DNA from 4 places in the Acetobacter sp. KSO5 genome. Region 4 is predicted to be linked to each of the others. Evidence: riboswitches for the same ligand, from Rfam matches in the RefSeq annotation. Region 4 holds a riboswitch; each other region holds the start of a gene.
What was found. A riboswitch is a leader RNA that binds a small molecule or an ion and turns the genes downstream of it on or off. The one in region 4 is predicted to bind cobalamin.
Positions count from the first base shown of each region.

Region 1: linked by a shared signal. The riboswitch ahead of ACHQGU_RS02675 (CbtB domain-containing protein) and the one ahead of ACHQGU_RS04510 (TonB-dependent receptor) in region 4 are both predicted to bind cobalamin.
Region 2: linked by a shared signal. The riboswitch ahead of ACHQGU_RS02550 (DUF1636 domain-containing protein) and the one ahead of ACHQGU_RS04510 (TonB-dependent receptor) in region 4 are both predicted to bind cobalamin.
Region 3: linked by a shared signal. The riboswitch ahead of cobG (precorrin-3B synthase) and the one ahead of ACHQGU_RS04510 (TonB-dependent receptor) in region 4 are both predicted to bind cobalamin.

Region 1 is NZ_CP172014.1:600,482-603,973, forward strand. It holds gene ACHQGU_RS02665 (ArnT family glycosyltransferase) at 1-1,311, opposite strand, end outside; gene ACHQGU_RS02670 (CbtA family protein) at 1,411-2,133, opposite strand; gene ACHQGU_RS02675 (CbtB domain-containing protein) at 2,156-2,380, opposite strand; cobalamin riboswitch at 2,415-2,550, opposite strand; gene cobS (adenosylcobinamide-GDP ribazoletransferase) at 2,576-3,379, opposite strand; gene ACHQGU_RS02685 (nicotinate-nucleotide--dimethylbenzimidazole phosphoribosyltransferase) at 3,376-3,492, opposite strand, start outside.
Region 2 is NZ_CP172014.1:572,548-576,039, reverse strand. It holds gene cobN (cobaltochelatase subunit CobN) at 1-724, opposite strand, end outside; gene cobW (cobalamin biosynthesis protein CobW) at 742-1,806, opposite strand; gene ACHQGU_RS02550 (DUF1636 domain-containing protein) at 1,803-2,225, opposite strand; cobalamin riboswitch at 2,382-2,642, opposite strand; gene ACHQGU_RS02545 (MFS transporter) at 2,661-3,492, opposite strand, start outside.
Region 3 is NZ_CP172014.1:2,559,471-2,562,962, reverse strand. It holds gene ACHQGU_RS11485 (aldo/keto reductase) at 1-593, opposite strand, end outside; cobalamin riboswitch at 715-959, shown strand; gene cobG (precorrin-3B synthase) at 1,086-2,318, shown strand; gene ACHQGU_RS11475 (precorrin-8X methylmutase) at 2,321-2,950, shown strand; gene ACHQGU_RS11470 (precorrin-2 C(20)-methyltransferase) at 2,950-3,492, shown strand, end outside.
Region 4 is NZ_CP172014.1:978,283-981,774, forward strand. It holds gene ACHQGU_RS04500 (hypothetical protein) at 1-208, opposite strand, end outside; gene ACHQGU_RS04505 (hypothetical protein) at 205-624, opposite strand; cobalamin riboswitch at 665-877, opposite strand; cobalamin riboswitch at 979-1,189, shown strand; gene ACHQGU_RS04510 (TonB-dependent receptor) at 1,435-3,492, shown strand, end outside.

The sequences.
Region 1 (3,492 bases), 380 kb from region 4:
TGCCAGCACATGGTCCAGCTCCGCAGAGGGGTTCATCCCGGTCGAGTGGATTTCCGCCTGCTCATTGAAATGGCCGGGGAAGGGGTGGTTTGTCAGGCCGCACCAGTGTGAGGTGTCATACAAAACAGGCGGCCCTTCATACACAAACAGGCACCCTTTAGGGTCCGGCATGGCGGCCAGATAGGCCTGATAGGTCCGCATATCGCCATTCTCAAGACGGTGGTTGTGCAGACGCTTCTGCGCGGTGACGGTCTGCACAGCCAGCATAAGCACCAGCCAGAACCGGCCCGCTTTCCGGTTCCACAAAGGGCTGCTGATGACGGCAAGCGGTGCAAAAAGCGGCAGCGCATAATGGAAATACCAGCCGCCAAATACTGCCACACCGCAGCAGGCGGCCACCGCCCATAAGCTGAGAAACTGTCGCTGGGCCTGCCCCGGCGCATGGCGGCACAGCCAGACCGCAACAGCACCCCCGGCAAGCAGCGGGGCAATGGCTTTGAGCAGCCTTATTCTCAGAGCGGCCGTTTCGGCTGGCGGCATCGCCGCACGCAGAAAAATGGAATCCACATTGGCAAAAAACCAGTCATGCGCATGGCCGATGACGGCATAAAACAGGAAAACTACCGCCGTGGGCAGGACTGCCGGGAGCACCCAAAGGGCGGCATCCGCACACAGGCCGCGCCGTGTCTGCCCATGGCGTGCCGCATACCAGAGCAGGTAAAGGCCCAGAAAACAGCCTTCAAACACTGTGGTGTATTTGATCTGCATGGACAGGCCAAACAGCCCCATGGCCAGCATGCCCACCCGGCGCACCTGCCGGGGGCCATCCGGCGCCAGCACCACTTTGAACAGAACCAGCGCCATGGCGGCTGCGACAAGCAGCGTATAGAAAACCGGTGTTTGCCCGCCTTCACCCCCGCACAGGGTAAGGCCGGTGCAATACAGCATGCCCGCCACCACTGCGCCGCCGCGCGATGTCAGGGTGCGGGCCATTTTATAGAGCAAAAGGCTGGTGCCCCACACCGCCAGCGCCGCGCCTATTTGATAGGCCAGCACACGATACGGCCCAAAAAGATGAAAACCCGCGTAAAGCACAAATAAAAGCGCAGGTTTTCTGTCCCAGAAGGCGAGATAGGGCAGATCCCCGTGTAAAATCCGACCTCCGCCAAAGAGGTAGAATTCTTCATCAATATTAAGGAGGGGATTTCCGAATGTCTGAAAACGCGAGGCAACCGTAAAGAGCAGAAGCAGGACGGCAGGCATAAAACGGTGGTGGAAAAGCGTTTTAAAAAAGGGAGCGCGCAGAGACATAGAGATCCGAAGGGGCTTTTGCCAGAATGGTTTTCCAGCCCGCCGGGCCAGCAGAAGGAAACATACAAGGTTTCTTTGCTGGCCTCTGTAAAATGAAATTTAAAATTTCTGAGCGCGGCCCATTAGCACCGGCGTGGCCAGTGCCCCAAAAATCAGCCCCATGCTGCCCCAGAGCACAGCCTGCATGCCAAGCGCAGACTCCCGAAAGCGCCAGAGCACCACAGCGGGAAACCCGTCCGGCACCTCATTCACATCCGGCAGACCAAACTGCACAAGGGCGACCAGCAGGACAAACACTGCCCCGCCACACAGCCACCCGGTCCACGCATCCCGCATCTGCGCAACCTTCTGGCCAAGCAGGCAGGCAATGGCCGCCACGCAAATGGACAGCGCAATCATCACAAAATAGGTTTCCGTGCGCAGTGCCAGCGTAGCCGGGTTGCCCACAGCGGGTGGGTTGGGTGGATATTTCAGGTCCGGCACCAGCACCACGGTCACAAACCCCGCCACGGCCAGCAAAAGCGCCAGCACGCGAGGGGACTGGAAAGACAGCCGCCCATACGCAAAGGAAAACACCAGCGCGAATAACCCGCCAAAGCCCGCGCCATACAGCACCGTGGCTGTGGCCAGACCGTAACTGGCCTGCACGGAGCGGCTGATCATCTCGTGTTCGGGCGCAGCACCTTCTGCCGCACTGCGGGCGGCTTCAAACGCAATGGCCAGCGCCACCTGCGGTTCACCAAAAAAACGGGCAAACACAAAGGCGAGCGCCGCCGCAAGGCACCCGGCAATCATGCCGCGTGCCAGCAAACGTCCAGCAATCATCAGGAAAAATCCCTGCTCTTTAGTGGCAGGGGAAGCCCAGCAGATGGCGGCCATCATGCACAAACTCATGCACTTCATGGCCGGAAATCAGGGAGACAGCACCCTGTTCCGCGCCCACAAAATACAGCATCAGCACAGACAGCAGCAGGCCAAACACCGCCCAGGGCAGCAGAGCGCCAACGGGAATGGCAACAGGTGCGGGCGCCGCAATGGCCCGTGCGCGGGAGGAAGAGGGGTGCATCATCAAACAGGCTCCGCTGGTAAAAACGCGTTCCGCGGTGGAAAAAACGACGCTGAGGGTCTGACTTCCCGCTCTAAAAAAGCGGATTACAGTGGCGCGACCGTGCCGGACTCTCACCAGCTTCCTCAGATCAGCCTGTAGTCTGAACGGCCCCTCCGCCCCTGTCAATTCATACAAAAGCAGGTGGGACCTCTGGAGTCAGAGCAGCGCCGTAAAACCGGCCAGCACCAGACACTCGGTGAACACCGCAGCCGCCCCCAGCACATCGCCCGTATAACCGCCCAGCAACCGCCGCGCGGCCATGCCCACCAGCCCGCAGGCCACAAGGGCTATCGCCACAGCGGGCAGGCTTACCAGCACCGTCATCTCTCCCGCCAACGCCACAACGCTCACCCCCGCCAGAGCCAGCCCGACCCAGAGCGGCCCACGCGGCAGGGGGTTGAGCGAGCGGGCCAGACCATCAGGTCGGGCAGGGGGCAGGCAGGCGAGTAACACCAGCAGCACCGCCCGCGCCAGACATGCGGAGATCGCCAGCGCCAGCACAGCCACCCCAGCGGGAAGCGCTGCCACAGCCGAGGCCCGCACTAACAGGCTCAGGCCCAGCGCCATGACGCCGTAACTGCCAATCCGGCTGTCCCGCATAATCTCCAGCCGACGCTCCCGCGTGGCCCCGCCACAGCCGTCGGCCATGTCGGCCAGCCCGTCTTCATGCAGGCCGCCGGTCAGCACACACTGGAACGCCAGCGCAAGCCCCGCCGCCGGTAACGCCGCCACATGGCCCAGCCGCAGCAGCCAGAAGACTGCCCCGACGACCGCGCCAATCGCCGTGCCAATCAGCGGCCAGCACCAGATGGAACGGCCCATTGGCCACAGTGCCGTGCTCGCTCGTTGCGCGGGGGAGAGCAGCCAGCCCACGGGCAGGCGTGTCAGTAAACTCAGCCCGCAGGCCAGATCCAGCCGCAGCCGCGCACCAAAGGACTCAGCCGGGGCGGGGGGGCTCATGTGCGGCCCGAAACCGCAGCCTGCGCAAACGTCGCCATGCCATTATGGCAGGCCACCGCTGCCCGCAGCAGAGGCACCGCGAGTGCTGCGCCCGACGCTTCCCCCAGCCGCAA
Region 2 (3,492 bases), 410 kb from region 4:
CCCCTACCATCAGATGCGCGCGGTAAAATACCAGCGTGGCCCGCATGACACGGCCTGACGGCAGGCGGGTGGCCTCCCGATCAATCCCGTCTGCGGCTGTGGCTTTTACAACCGGAACGCCTGTCACGGTGCGATAGAGGCCCCACTGCGGCAGAGGCTCCGGCTGCGCGCCCTCATCCGGGCCTTGTCCGGCGAGACCGGCCATCAGGCGCAGGGCGTTCACCATATTGCGGGTTCCACCATGCTGAAAAAATCCGTTTAGGCGATTACGGATTTCTTCAGGAACGGTGGAGAGGTCCGCCAGACGGGTATCATCCTGCATGGGGACTGAGGCACTCGTTCCCTGCCGCATGGCCTCACCGGGCAGGAGGGCCAGCGGTACCTTATGCTCCCGGCACCATGCGGCCAGTTCCTCCGCGCCATAGCGCCAGTAATCCAGACCGCCCAGCAGACGCACCACCACACAGCGGGCCTGCGCCAGTGTGGTTTCCAGATACAGATCCACCGACATGGGGTGGCGCAACCGGGCCAGACTGGTGACCTGAAGAGACGGCGGTGCCCCCTCTGCCCCGTGTTCGGCCTTTAGCCGCTCCTGCGCGTGGAGCAGGCCGAGCAGATCGCTCTCCGTAAAGGAGAGGACCACCAGATCCGCAGGCGGCAGGCCGAGGTCTTCGGCCTCATCCTGCTCATCAAGCGTCCTGTTTTCCCGAACAAGGAGGTGCATAGGGCGGTCCTGCCTGTTTAACCGGCGGTGGTTGCGGCGGCATCTGCCGCGAGGGCTGCCGTAATGGCGGCCTCATCCAGCCCCTTCTGACCGATGACCACAATGCGGCCCGTGCGGGCGTCCTGCGGGGTCAGCAGGCGGTCAAACTCATGCCGGAAGCGTGTGCCCACGCCCTGCACGGCCAGACGCATGGGTTTGCCCTGCACGGTGGCAAAGCCTTTCATGCGCAGCACGTCATACCGGGCGGCGACATCCTGCAAGAGTGTCAGGAACCGTTCGACGGAAAGCTGCTCCGGCACGGTGACAACGAAGCTTTCAAAATCATCATGCTCATGCTCGCCATCTTCCGCATCATGGTGGGACGGACGGGCCTGAAGGTCTGCCTCGGCCTCGGCACCAAGGCCCAGCAGCACGGCGGGGTCCACCTTGCCATCCTGCGCACGGATAATCCGCACGGGGCGCGGGCAGAGCTTTTTGATCTCGGCTTCCACGGCGTCCAACTGGGCGGCGTCCAGCAGGTCGGTCTTGTTCAGCACAATCAGGTCTGCCGCGTTGAGCTGGTCTTCAAACACTTCGGCCAGAGGGTTGTCATGATCCAGTGAGGGATCCGCCTCGCGCTGTTTGGCCACGGCTTCCGGGTCATCCGCAAAGCGACCGGAGGCCACGGCGGGGGCGTCCAGCACCGTAATCACGCCATCCACCGTCATGCGGCTGCGCACGGTGGGCCAGCCAAAGGCCTTAAGCAGCGGCTTGGGCAGGGCGAGACCGGAGGTTTCAATCACCACATGTTCCGGCGGGTCGGCCCGGTCCAGCAGGGCTTCCATCGTGGGCAGGAAATCATCCGCCACGGTGCAGCACAGGCAGCCATTGGTGAGTTCGACAATATCATCCTCCCGGCAGCCTTCCACACCGCAGCCGCGCAGGATTTCTCCATCAATGCCCAGAGAGCCGAATTCATTCACCACCACGGCAATGCGGTGGCCCTGCGCTTTTTGCAGAATGTGCCGCAGGAGCGTGGTTTTTCCGGCCCCGAGGAAGCCGGTGATGATGGTTACGGGAACGCGGGCGGGTAAACCGGTCATGACGGGTCCTGTTCGGTTGCGGGCACGCGGCCCAGAATCATATCAGACAGTGAGGCCGGGCGGCGGGAAGGCATAACCGTGCCTTTGGCAGAGGCTGCGTAAAGTTTGGCGTAAGCCAGCAGATCTTCCGCTTTTTCCGGCCCGAGATGGCCGAGCAGCCAGGTCCAGCGGTTGGGCATGGAGATGGCCGCTGTGCAGCCCCGGTCACACGCAGCCAGACAGGCAACGGGACGCAGGGTGATGGGTTGCGGGCTGGCCTCCAGCACCGTTTGCAGGCGGTCCAGCAATTGTGCGCCCGGAGGATGCTCCATGGCGGGGCCACCGCGGCGGCAGGTGGTGCAGACATGCAGCACCGGGCCTTCTGCCGCAGCAGGAGGAGATGATGGGGGAGAGGCGGAGTGCGTAACAGACGCAGGCATAAAATTTTCCCGATCAGGCACCATCCCATGCGGAACAGCACTTAAACGGAGTGCACAACTGGTGCTCCTGCCGGGGCAGGAGTGATGCGCGGCGCGGCGCACCCTCGCCTTCCGGGCACCCCGCCGGACACGACACCTCAAACAACCGCCCGCCCCAAAAGGCGCACGGATGATGGCAGGTCTCCTGGCTTGTGTCGTGCAGGTCTGCGCGGGGGTTAACCATGCAGTCTGCGGGTCTGCCTGCCTTCCCGGCCCGGTGGGGGCCGGTGGCATGGACCTGCCCGGTTGAGGGGGCAGGCCCACAGCGGACCATGCAATCACTTACAGTTGCGGGGGCAGCGACGGCCTTGCAGCCGAAGCTGCGCACCGTTCTTCCCTTTTCATCCCTTGCGGGACACCATCATGCGGCTGAGCATCGCATAACCGGGGTATTTTTCAAGTCATGAGCGGACCGCGTTCCGCACACACCTGTTCCGCCGCCTCTTCATCCTCATGCTCGCCCAGATGCGCGGGGAAGGCATTACCGCTAAGCAGAATGACCAGCATGGAGAGCGCACAGACGCCAAGAGCCACCGGCACCAGAACGCTGACCCCATACACCGCCAGCAACTGCCCACCCAGTGCGGAACCAAGCAGAATACCAAGGTTGCTGGTGCTGTTGATGGCCGCCCCGGCCGTATCCGCCGTGGTGGCACGGGCGCGAATGGCGCCGGACATCATGAACGGAATGATGGACGCATAGCCCGCGCACCACAGAGCCGCGACACCCACGCCACCCCACGCTGGCATGAACTGGCCGCCCAGCAGCCCAATCCCCAGCGAAATAGCAGCCCCCGAGGCCAGCACCCCCACACGCGGCCAGCGGTCCACCATAAGGCCGGACGCCCACAGGCCGGACAGGCTGAACACCCCGATAAACAGCAGCGCCACACTGACGGAGGTTTCCGGCAGGCCATGCGCCATCAGCAGCGGGGCGATGTAGGTGTACACCACGTTATGCCCGACAAAAAACAGCGCATTGGCCGAGATTACCCACGCAAAAGCCCGGACAGACTCACGCGGCACCTTATACGGCCCGGACGGACGCCCGGCGGGTTTGATGACTGGGGGCAGACAAACCGCAATCAGCACCGTCAGGACCGCAGCCAGACCCGCCACGACCATAAGGGCCACGCGCCAGCCCGCCAACTGGCTGATGGCCGCCGTTCCCGGCACGCCGAGCACGCCCCCCATGGAAGACCCGCCAAACACAAAAGAGATGGCCCGG
Region 3 (3,492 bases), 1.6 Mb from region 4:
AGTAGTTCATACTCCGCATCCCGCGCCTGCAGGGAGTAATAAATCTGCTGGGAGACAGGGGCAATCAGCCTGTTCCGTTCAGCGACGGAAAGCGTTTTCATCACCTGCCATGCAGAGAAATTGGAAACGCCTGCATAGCGGATTTTGCCCGCACGGGTCAGGGTATCCAGCGCTTCCAGCGTTTCATCCAGTGGGGTGAGGCCGTCCCATTCATGCAGATAGTACAGATCAATATGGTCCCGGCCCAGACGCTTCAGGCTGGCTTCACACGCGGCAATCAGATGCAGGCGGGAAGAGCCTTCTCCATTCGGGCCGTCCTGCATGCGGAAGCGGGCTTTGGTCGTCACCAGAGTTTCCTGCGAGCGGCCTTTCAGGGCTTCTCCCAGAATGGTTTCAGACTCTCCGGAGGAATAGACGTCTGCTGTATCAAACATGTTGATGCCAGCATCCAGACACAGATCAATCAGGCGGCGGGCCCCCGCTGTATCGGTATTGCCGGTTTTGGCAAAAGAGCCTTTGCCCCCGAATGTCATGGTGCCAAGGGTAAAGGCGGAAATACGCAGGCCGGACCGACCGAGCTGGCGATACTGCATCATTCTGTTCTCCGTGCGTGTGGCGGGTAAGGTATGAGCCCCTTGAGAGCTGACGGCTCAGGGCCTTTGTTTCAAGAGTGCAGGGCTGCGTACACAGTGTTTTGACATCTCCCGGAGAGCCTGCTTAACAGGACGCGATGGTTCCCGCTTTGGGATGAAAAGGGAAGTACGGTGAGAACTCCGCTGTTTCTTGGCCGTCGCTGCCCCCGCAACTGTATGTGACATCAGGCTTGTTCCAGCACTCTGCTACAGGGTGTTGTACCACTGGGGACTTCTCCGGGAAGGTATGGAACGAGTGAGAACCCCCGGAAAACCGGTGGTTTTGTGTCATCAGCCAGGAGACCTGCCATCTGATTTCTGGAGTGTCATGCCTGGCGGGGTGTCCGGTGCGTGATGGCGCGTTGCGATGCGCGCTACCGTCTGGCTTGTCCGGGCGGCCTTGGAACTGCACCCCCATGCCGTTTTGTGCGGTGTGTTGCCTGAAGGGTGTTCATGTCGGCCGCATTTTCTGCACCTGTGGTCAAAGGATGGTGTCCCGGCCTGTTTGCGCCCATGCAGGCGGCGGACGGCTGGCTGGTGCGCGTGCGTCCGCCTCTGGGCCGGATGACAGCAGCACAGGCCTATCTGCTGGCAGATGTCGCGGAACAGGACGGCAATGGGCAGATCAGCTTGACCAACCGGGGCAACGTGCAACTGCGCGGCTTTAGTCTGGAGGCCGCGCAGGCTTTCCCGCAGCGGATGATCGCGGCTGGTCTGGGGCAGGCTGACCCGGAAGCCGAGCGACGCCTTGCTCTTCAGGTTTCTCCTCTGGCGGGGAAAGATCCTGCCTGTGCGACAGAGACTATGCTGTGTGCTGACGCTCTGCGGAACGGCTTGATAAATCATCCGTCTCTTTCTGCCCTGCCTGATAAATTTGGTTTTTGCGTTGATGGCGGAGGGTTTTTCCCGACAGGCTCTCTGCGTGCCGATATTATGCTTCAGGCGGTGGGAAGTTCCGTCCCCACAGAGGCTGGCTGGCGCGTGGTGTGTGGGAGTGGCTGCTCAGAGCCGCAGATCGCGCAGGAGGCCGTGCAGACAACCCTTGCTCTGGCAGAGGCTTTTGTAAAACGCGGTGAAACGCAGCGGCCTCTTCGCGAGCCAGCTATCGGGAAACAGCTGTTTGCAGAAATCGGACTGAGGGGCGTGTCAGCCTCCGGGGCAGAAATGCAGAACGGAAGCCTCCTTGCCGCGCGGGCGGGCCATCTGACAGGCTCAGCTTATGCTGCGGTAGCGCCGCTAGGGCGTCTGACCGCCGCAACGCTTCGCGCCTGTGCGCACGTTGCGCAGCAAGGAGATGGCCTGTTGCGGATGACGGCATGGTCTGGGCTGGTTTTTTCCGGTCTGGAAAAAAATCCTGAAATTTCCGGAATGATCACGCATCCTGATGATGCACGCCTGCGCGTTTATGCCTGCATTGGTGCGCCGGGATGTGCACAGGCTGCTGGAGATGTGGGACGCGATGCGCTGGCCCTTGCGCCGTTCCTGCCGGATAAAGCCGATCTGCATGTATCGGGTTGTCGTAAGGGCTGTGCGCATCCCGGTGTCGCAACGGTCACGCTGGTTGCCGGGAGTGAGGGCTATGGCGTGGTGCTGCAGGGCACGGCCAGCGATGAGCCGATTTGTATTCTGCCAAAAACTGAAGATGTAAGAGCTTTTTTGCAGGCTCTGCCTAAAGGAGACGTTTGAATATGCAGGCTTATGATTATATTCGGGATGGAGCCGCTATTTATAAACGCTCCTTTGCCACCATCCGGGCAGAAGCGGACCTGCGCGGCTTTTCGCCTGAGCAGGCGCAAATCGTCGTCCGGATCATTCATGCATGTGGCATGGTGGATGTGGCGCAGTCTGTGGCGATGACGGAGGATTTCGTCTCTTCAGCAAGAGAATCTCTTAAAAAATCCTGTGCTATTCTTTGTGATTCCGAGATGGTTGCGCATGGTATTACCCGTGCTCGTCTGCCTGCGGAGAATGAGGTCGTGTGTACCCTGCGGGATGCTCGCACACCGGGACTGGCTAAAGAGATTGGCAATACCCGCTCCGCTGCCGCGCTGGATTTGTGGGGCGAGAAACTGGCCGGGGCCGTGGTAGCAATCGGCAATGCCCCTACGGCGCTGTTCCACTTGCTGGAACTTCTGGATGCCGGTGCACCGAAGCCTGCGGCTATTATCGGTTTGCCAGTCGGCTTTGTGGGGGCTGCGGAATCCAAAGAGGCTCTTGCAAAAAGGCATGATGTACCGTGGCTGGTTGTGCACGGGCGGCTGGGAGGCAGCGCCATGGCTGCGGCGGCCGTGAACGCACTCGCAAGTGAGGCTGAGTGATGGCGCACGGCACGTTGTATGTGGTGGGTGTCGGGCCGGGTGACCCGGACCTGATGACGCTGCGGGCAGTGAAAGTCCTGCAAGCAGCACCGGCGGTGGCGTATTTCTGCCGGCATAACACACAGGGCCATGCCCGACGCATTGCGCAGGCGCATATTGCTCCAACCACGCAGGAAATCCGGCTGGCGTATCCGTTCACAACCGAAATTTCCGTGAAAGACCCTGCTTACCATACGGACATGAACGCCTTTTATGATCGCTGCGCGCAGAATCTGTCTGCCGTGCTGGAGCAGAGGAAGGATGTGGCTCTGCTCTGTGAAGGCGACCCCTTTCTGTATGGCTCGGCCATGTATCTGTTTGACCGCTTGCGCAGCCGGTTTGCAACGCAGGTTGTGCCGGGTATTTCCGCCATGAGCGGGTGTTGGTCACAGGCGGCGCGGCCTATGACGCATGGTGATGATGTGTTGTGCGTGCTGCCCGCCACCATGCCGGAAGAGGATCTGGCGAACTGGCTGGAAAAGGCCGATGCTGCTGTGGTGATG
Region 4 (3,492 bases):
GTTTGTCCCTGTCGAGGTCGCGTAAATTCGGAAGGTGTGCAGGCCACTGGATTTCTGCCGGAACATGGGCAAGGGCACGGTCATCCGGCTGGGGCCATGTGTGCCAGAGCATGACAATGCCGGACGCGCACCAGCCTGCCATCAGCAGCCCCATGCCAAGCCCCAGCCATCTGTGTGTCAGATAAAGCGCTCTGCGGAGTGCCTTCATGCCGGGGCGTTATACAAAGCCATGGCGGCGGCCTGTGCGCCGCGTGCCCAATGCACGGCCACATAGGCCTGCACAATCTGCTGTGCGGCCTCGGGTGCCATATCCAGCGTGAGAGAAGGCATGGTTTCGAGATACTCAGTGGCCGTTAGCAGAAGGGGGCGAAAAGCCTCTTCCAGCATGGCCCCGCGTTCCCGGTGTGTTGGGGGCAGGCTGGGTGTCAGTTTCAGGAAAAGCGCGTGGCCGTTGCGTGCAATAACGTCTTCCTGCTCCGGGGGCGGTAGCAAAGCCAGACGGGCAGCCTGCAGGGCATGGAAACGGGGCGGGCATGTGCGCAGCAGTCTGGCAAAAGCCGGGTGATAAGCCTCAGCCGTCCGATATGGACGCGGCAAAGAGGAAAGGGGCGAGAACGGTCTCACGGTTTTTACTCCTGCCTTCCGGTACATCCCGCCCGGCGGCACGGTCCTGAACGACAACAGCAGGTCTCCTGGCTCGCGGATACGCATCTGAGCCTTACCTTCCCGGTTGTTCACCAGTGGCCTGCCGCGTGGCAGAAAAGGCCCAGACATACCGCCTACAGTTGCGGGAGCAGCGACCGACTGAGCCGTGCTTAACGGCCTACGGTCTTCCCTTTTAACCCGCTTGCGCGGGGCTGTTGACTGATGCGGGCAGAGTGTACGCAAACCCGGTTTTTCGCAACAGCAGGAATTAGGGGTCGTTTTTTATCATGCGTGTAGCCGCAGTTTCGTTGACAAGCTTTTGCGGAGCATGTTTACGCTGCACCCAGCTATGGTGCCTTCAGGCTGTGTGTGCGGTCGGAGGGCTAAGAGGGAAATCGGTTCAAGCCGATGCTGCCCCCGCAACTGTAAGCTGAGAGGATTTGCGGCATCCATGCCACTCCCCGTGTGGGACATGGGGGGGAAGGCCGCTGCGAGATCCGAAGACCAGCGAGCCAGGAGACCTGCCATTGCCCGAAAGTCACGGACGGAGCTGCCATACGGGGTGATGTGGCGGCGAGGCACGGTTTGCTCAGTGCTTCCACCGCGGTGACGTTTTTTGGAGCGAACCCCGTGCGTCCACTCTCTTACGCCCTCAGTCTCCTGCTGGGCCTGAATTCCGTTTCCATCGCCTATGCGGCAACACCCGAGGGATCGGGAAATCCTGATGCCAGACCTTTGAAAAAAAACAGAGGTCCTCAGCATAAAAAGCAGGAAACCCCTGTGCCCGCCATGACGGCGGCAGGCGCGGAATATATTACGGCTTACGGCAAGACAGCGCCGCTTCAGGCCGTGCCAGCCGTCGGTGGCAAACTGGGACTTTCCATCCAGCACACACCGGGCACCATTAATGTCGTGTCCCATGATCTGATGATGCAGCGTGGCTATGCGCAGGCCGAGGCGGCAGCAGACAGCGCCCCCGGTGTTTCGTCCGGTGGGTCTCCGGGTAGCCCGGCGCAGCTGATGATGCGCGGTTTTACCGGGAACCAGATCTTGGTGCTGCATGACGGCCAGTATTTTGGCCCCACCACAATGATCAACCGGCCCCAGAACAGCTTCAATCTGGAAAGTGTGCAGGTGCTCAAAGGCCCGTCCTCCGTGCTGTATGGGCAGGGGGCGGTGGGCGGCACGGTGGATATGCGCACCCGAAACCCGACCTTTGATGGCCCCCATGCCAATGCGCTTATCTCCTATGGCAGTTTCAATACATGGAATGCGGGCATAGGTGGCTCTGTCCCCATTACGCAAACGCTGGCGTTGCGCACGGACTTCAGCCGTACCTCCTCCGACGGGTTTGTAAAAGGGGCTGATCCGCACTCGGATGATTTCACCACCACCCTGCTCTGGAAGCCGACATCCAAATTCACTGCCCGGCTGAGCATGGATTATCTGACTGACCGGTTGTCCACCTATTACGGTACACCGCTGGTGGATCTTTCCCAGACGGGCGGGCGTGTAGGCGGTCTGCTGAGTTCCCGTAAGGGGCTGGGCATTACCCGTGCATCCCTCTGGCGGTATTATAACGTGCGGGATGGTAAGGCCGGGTCCGTCAACGCCACGCCCACTTTGCATCTGGATTGGCGGGTGAACAGCCATGTTCTGTTTCATAACAGCAGCTACTTCATTTATTCCAAACGGCGCTGGAATAATGCGGAAAGCCTGACCTACCTCAACAGCCCCGGCAGCACGGATGCCGCAGGCAATGCCATTGCGCCGGGGCGTATCGGGCGAGACCGGTTTTATGTGTATCAGAACCAGCATCAGGTTGGGGATACGCTGCACGCGCAGTTTGATTTTTCCATCTTCGGTATGAAGAACCGTTTTGTGCTGGGTGGGGATGCCTATTATCTGCGCTTTATCCGCAACCGTGGTTTTCCTTCGGCGGATTATGCGGACAGTGTGTCTCTCGCCAGCCCGGAATCCACGCCGCTTGGGTCTTTTGCGGGGGAATATCCCTTCATGAAATCTCCCACCACGATGGTGCAGGCAGGGCTGTTTTTGGAAGACGTTCTGACCATTCGGGATAATCTGCGGCTGGTGGGCGGTTTCCGGTATGACTGGCTTTCGCTCGACCGGCAGAACTACACGCAGGCCGGGCAGTTTAACGCGGCTACAAGTTTCAAAGGCCATTATAACCCGGATAATTTCCGCATCGGGCCAGTGTTCGATATTACGAAAAACATCAGCGTGTATGGGGTTTATACGACGGGGGAAGATCCGCCGGGTTCCAACCTGTTTCTGGTTAATCGGGGGCAGTTCACCCGCCTCAGCCACTCCCGGCAGGGCGAAATTGGCGTAAAAGCTAGCCTTTGGGATGGGCGCTTCACCACCACGCTGGCGCTGTATGACATCAGGCGGACCCGTATGCTGGTTGCAACCGGGCCGGATACGGTAGCGACCGCCGGTGTGCAGAAATCGCGTGGGGTGGAATGGCAGGGTGATCTGACACTCAACCGGCACTGGAGCCTGTCGGGCAACGTGGCCTACACCTATTCCCGCTACGGCTCATTTCATCCCAGCGCCTCGGTCGATGCATCGGGCAATCAGGTGCCAGATGTGCCTGCTGTCACGGCCAATCTGTGGGCTATCTGGTCCCGCGTGGGGGAGCTTCCGCTCGATCTGGGGGCGGGGATGCGCTACGTGTCCGCCCGAAAAGGAGATTATGCGAATACGCTGTCTCTGAAGGATTATGCGCTGGTCAATGTTTTTGCAGGCTGGCATGCCTATAAAAACATTACGGTCTATGGCCGCATCGACAATATTGGCAACAAGCACTTCATCCAGTGGGCG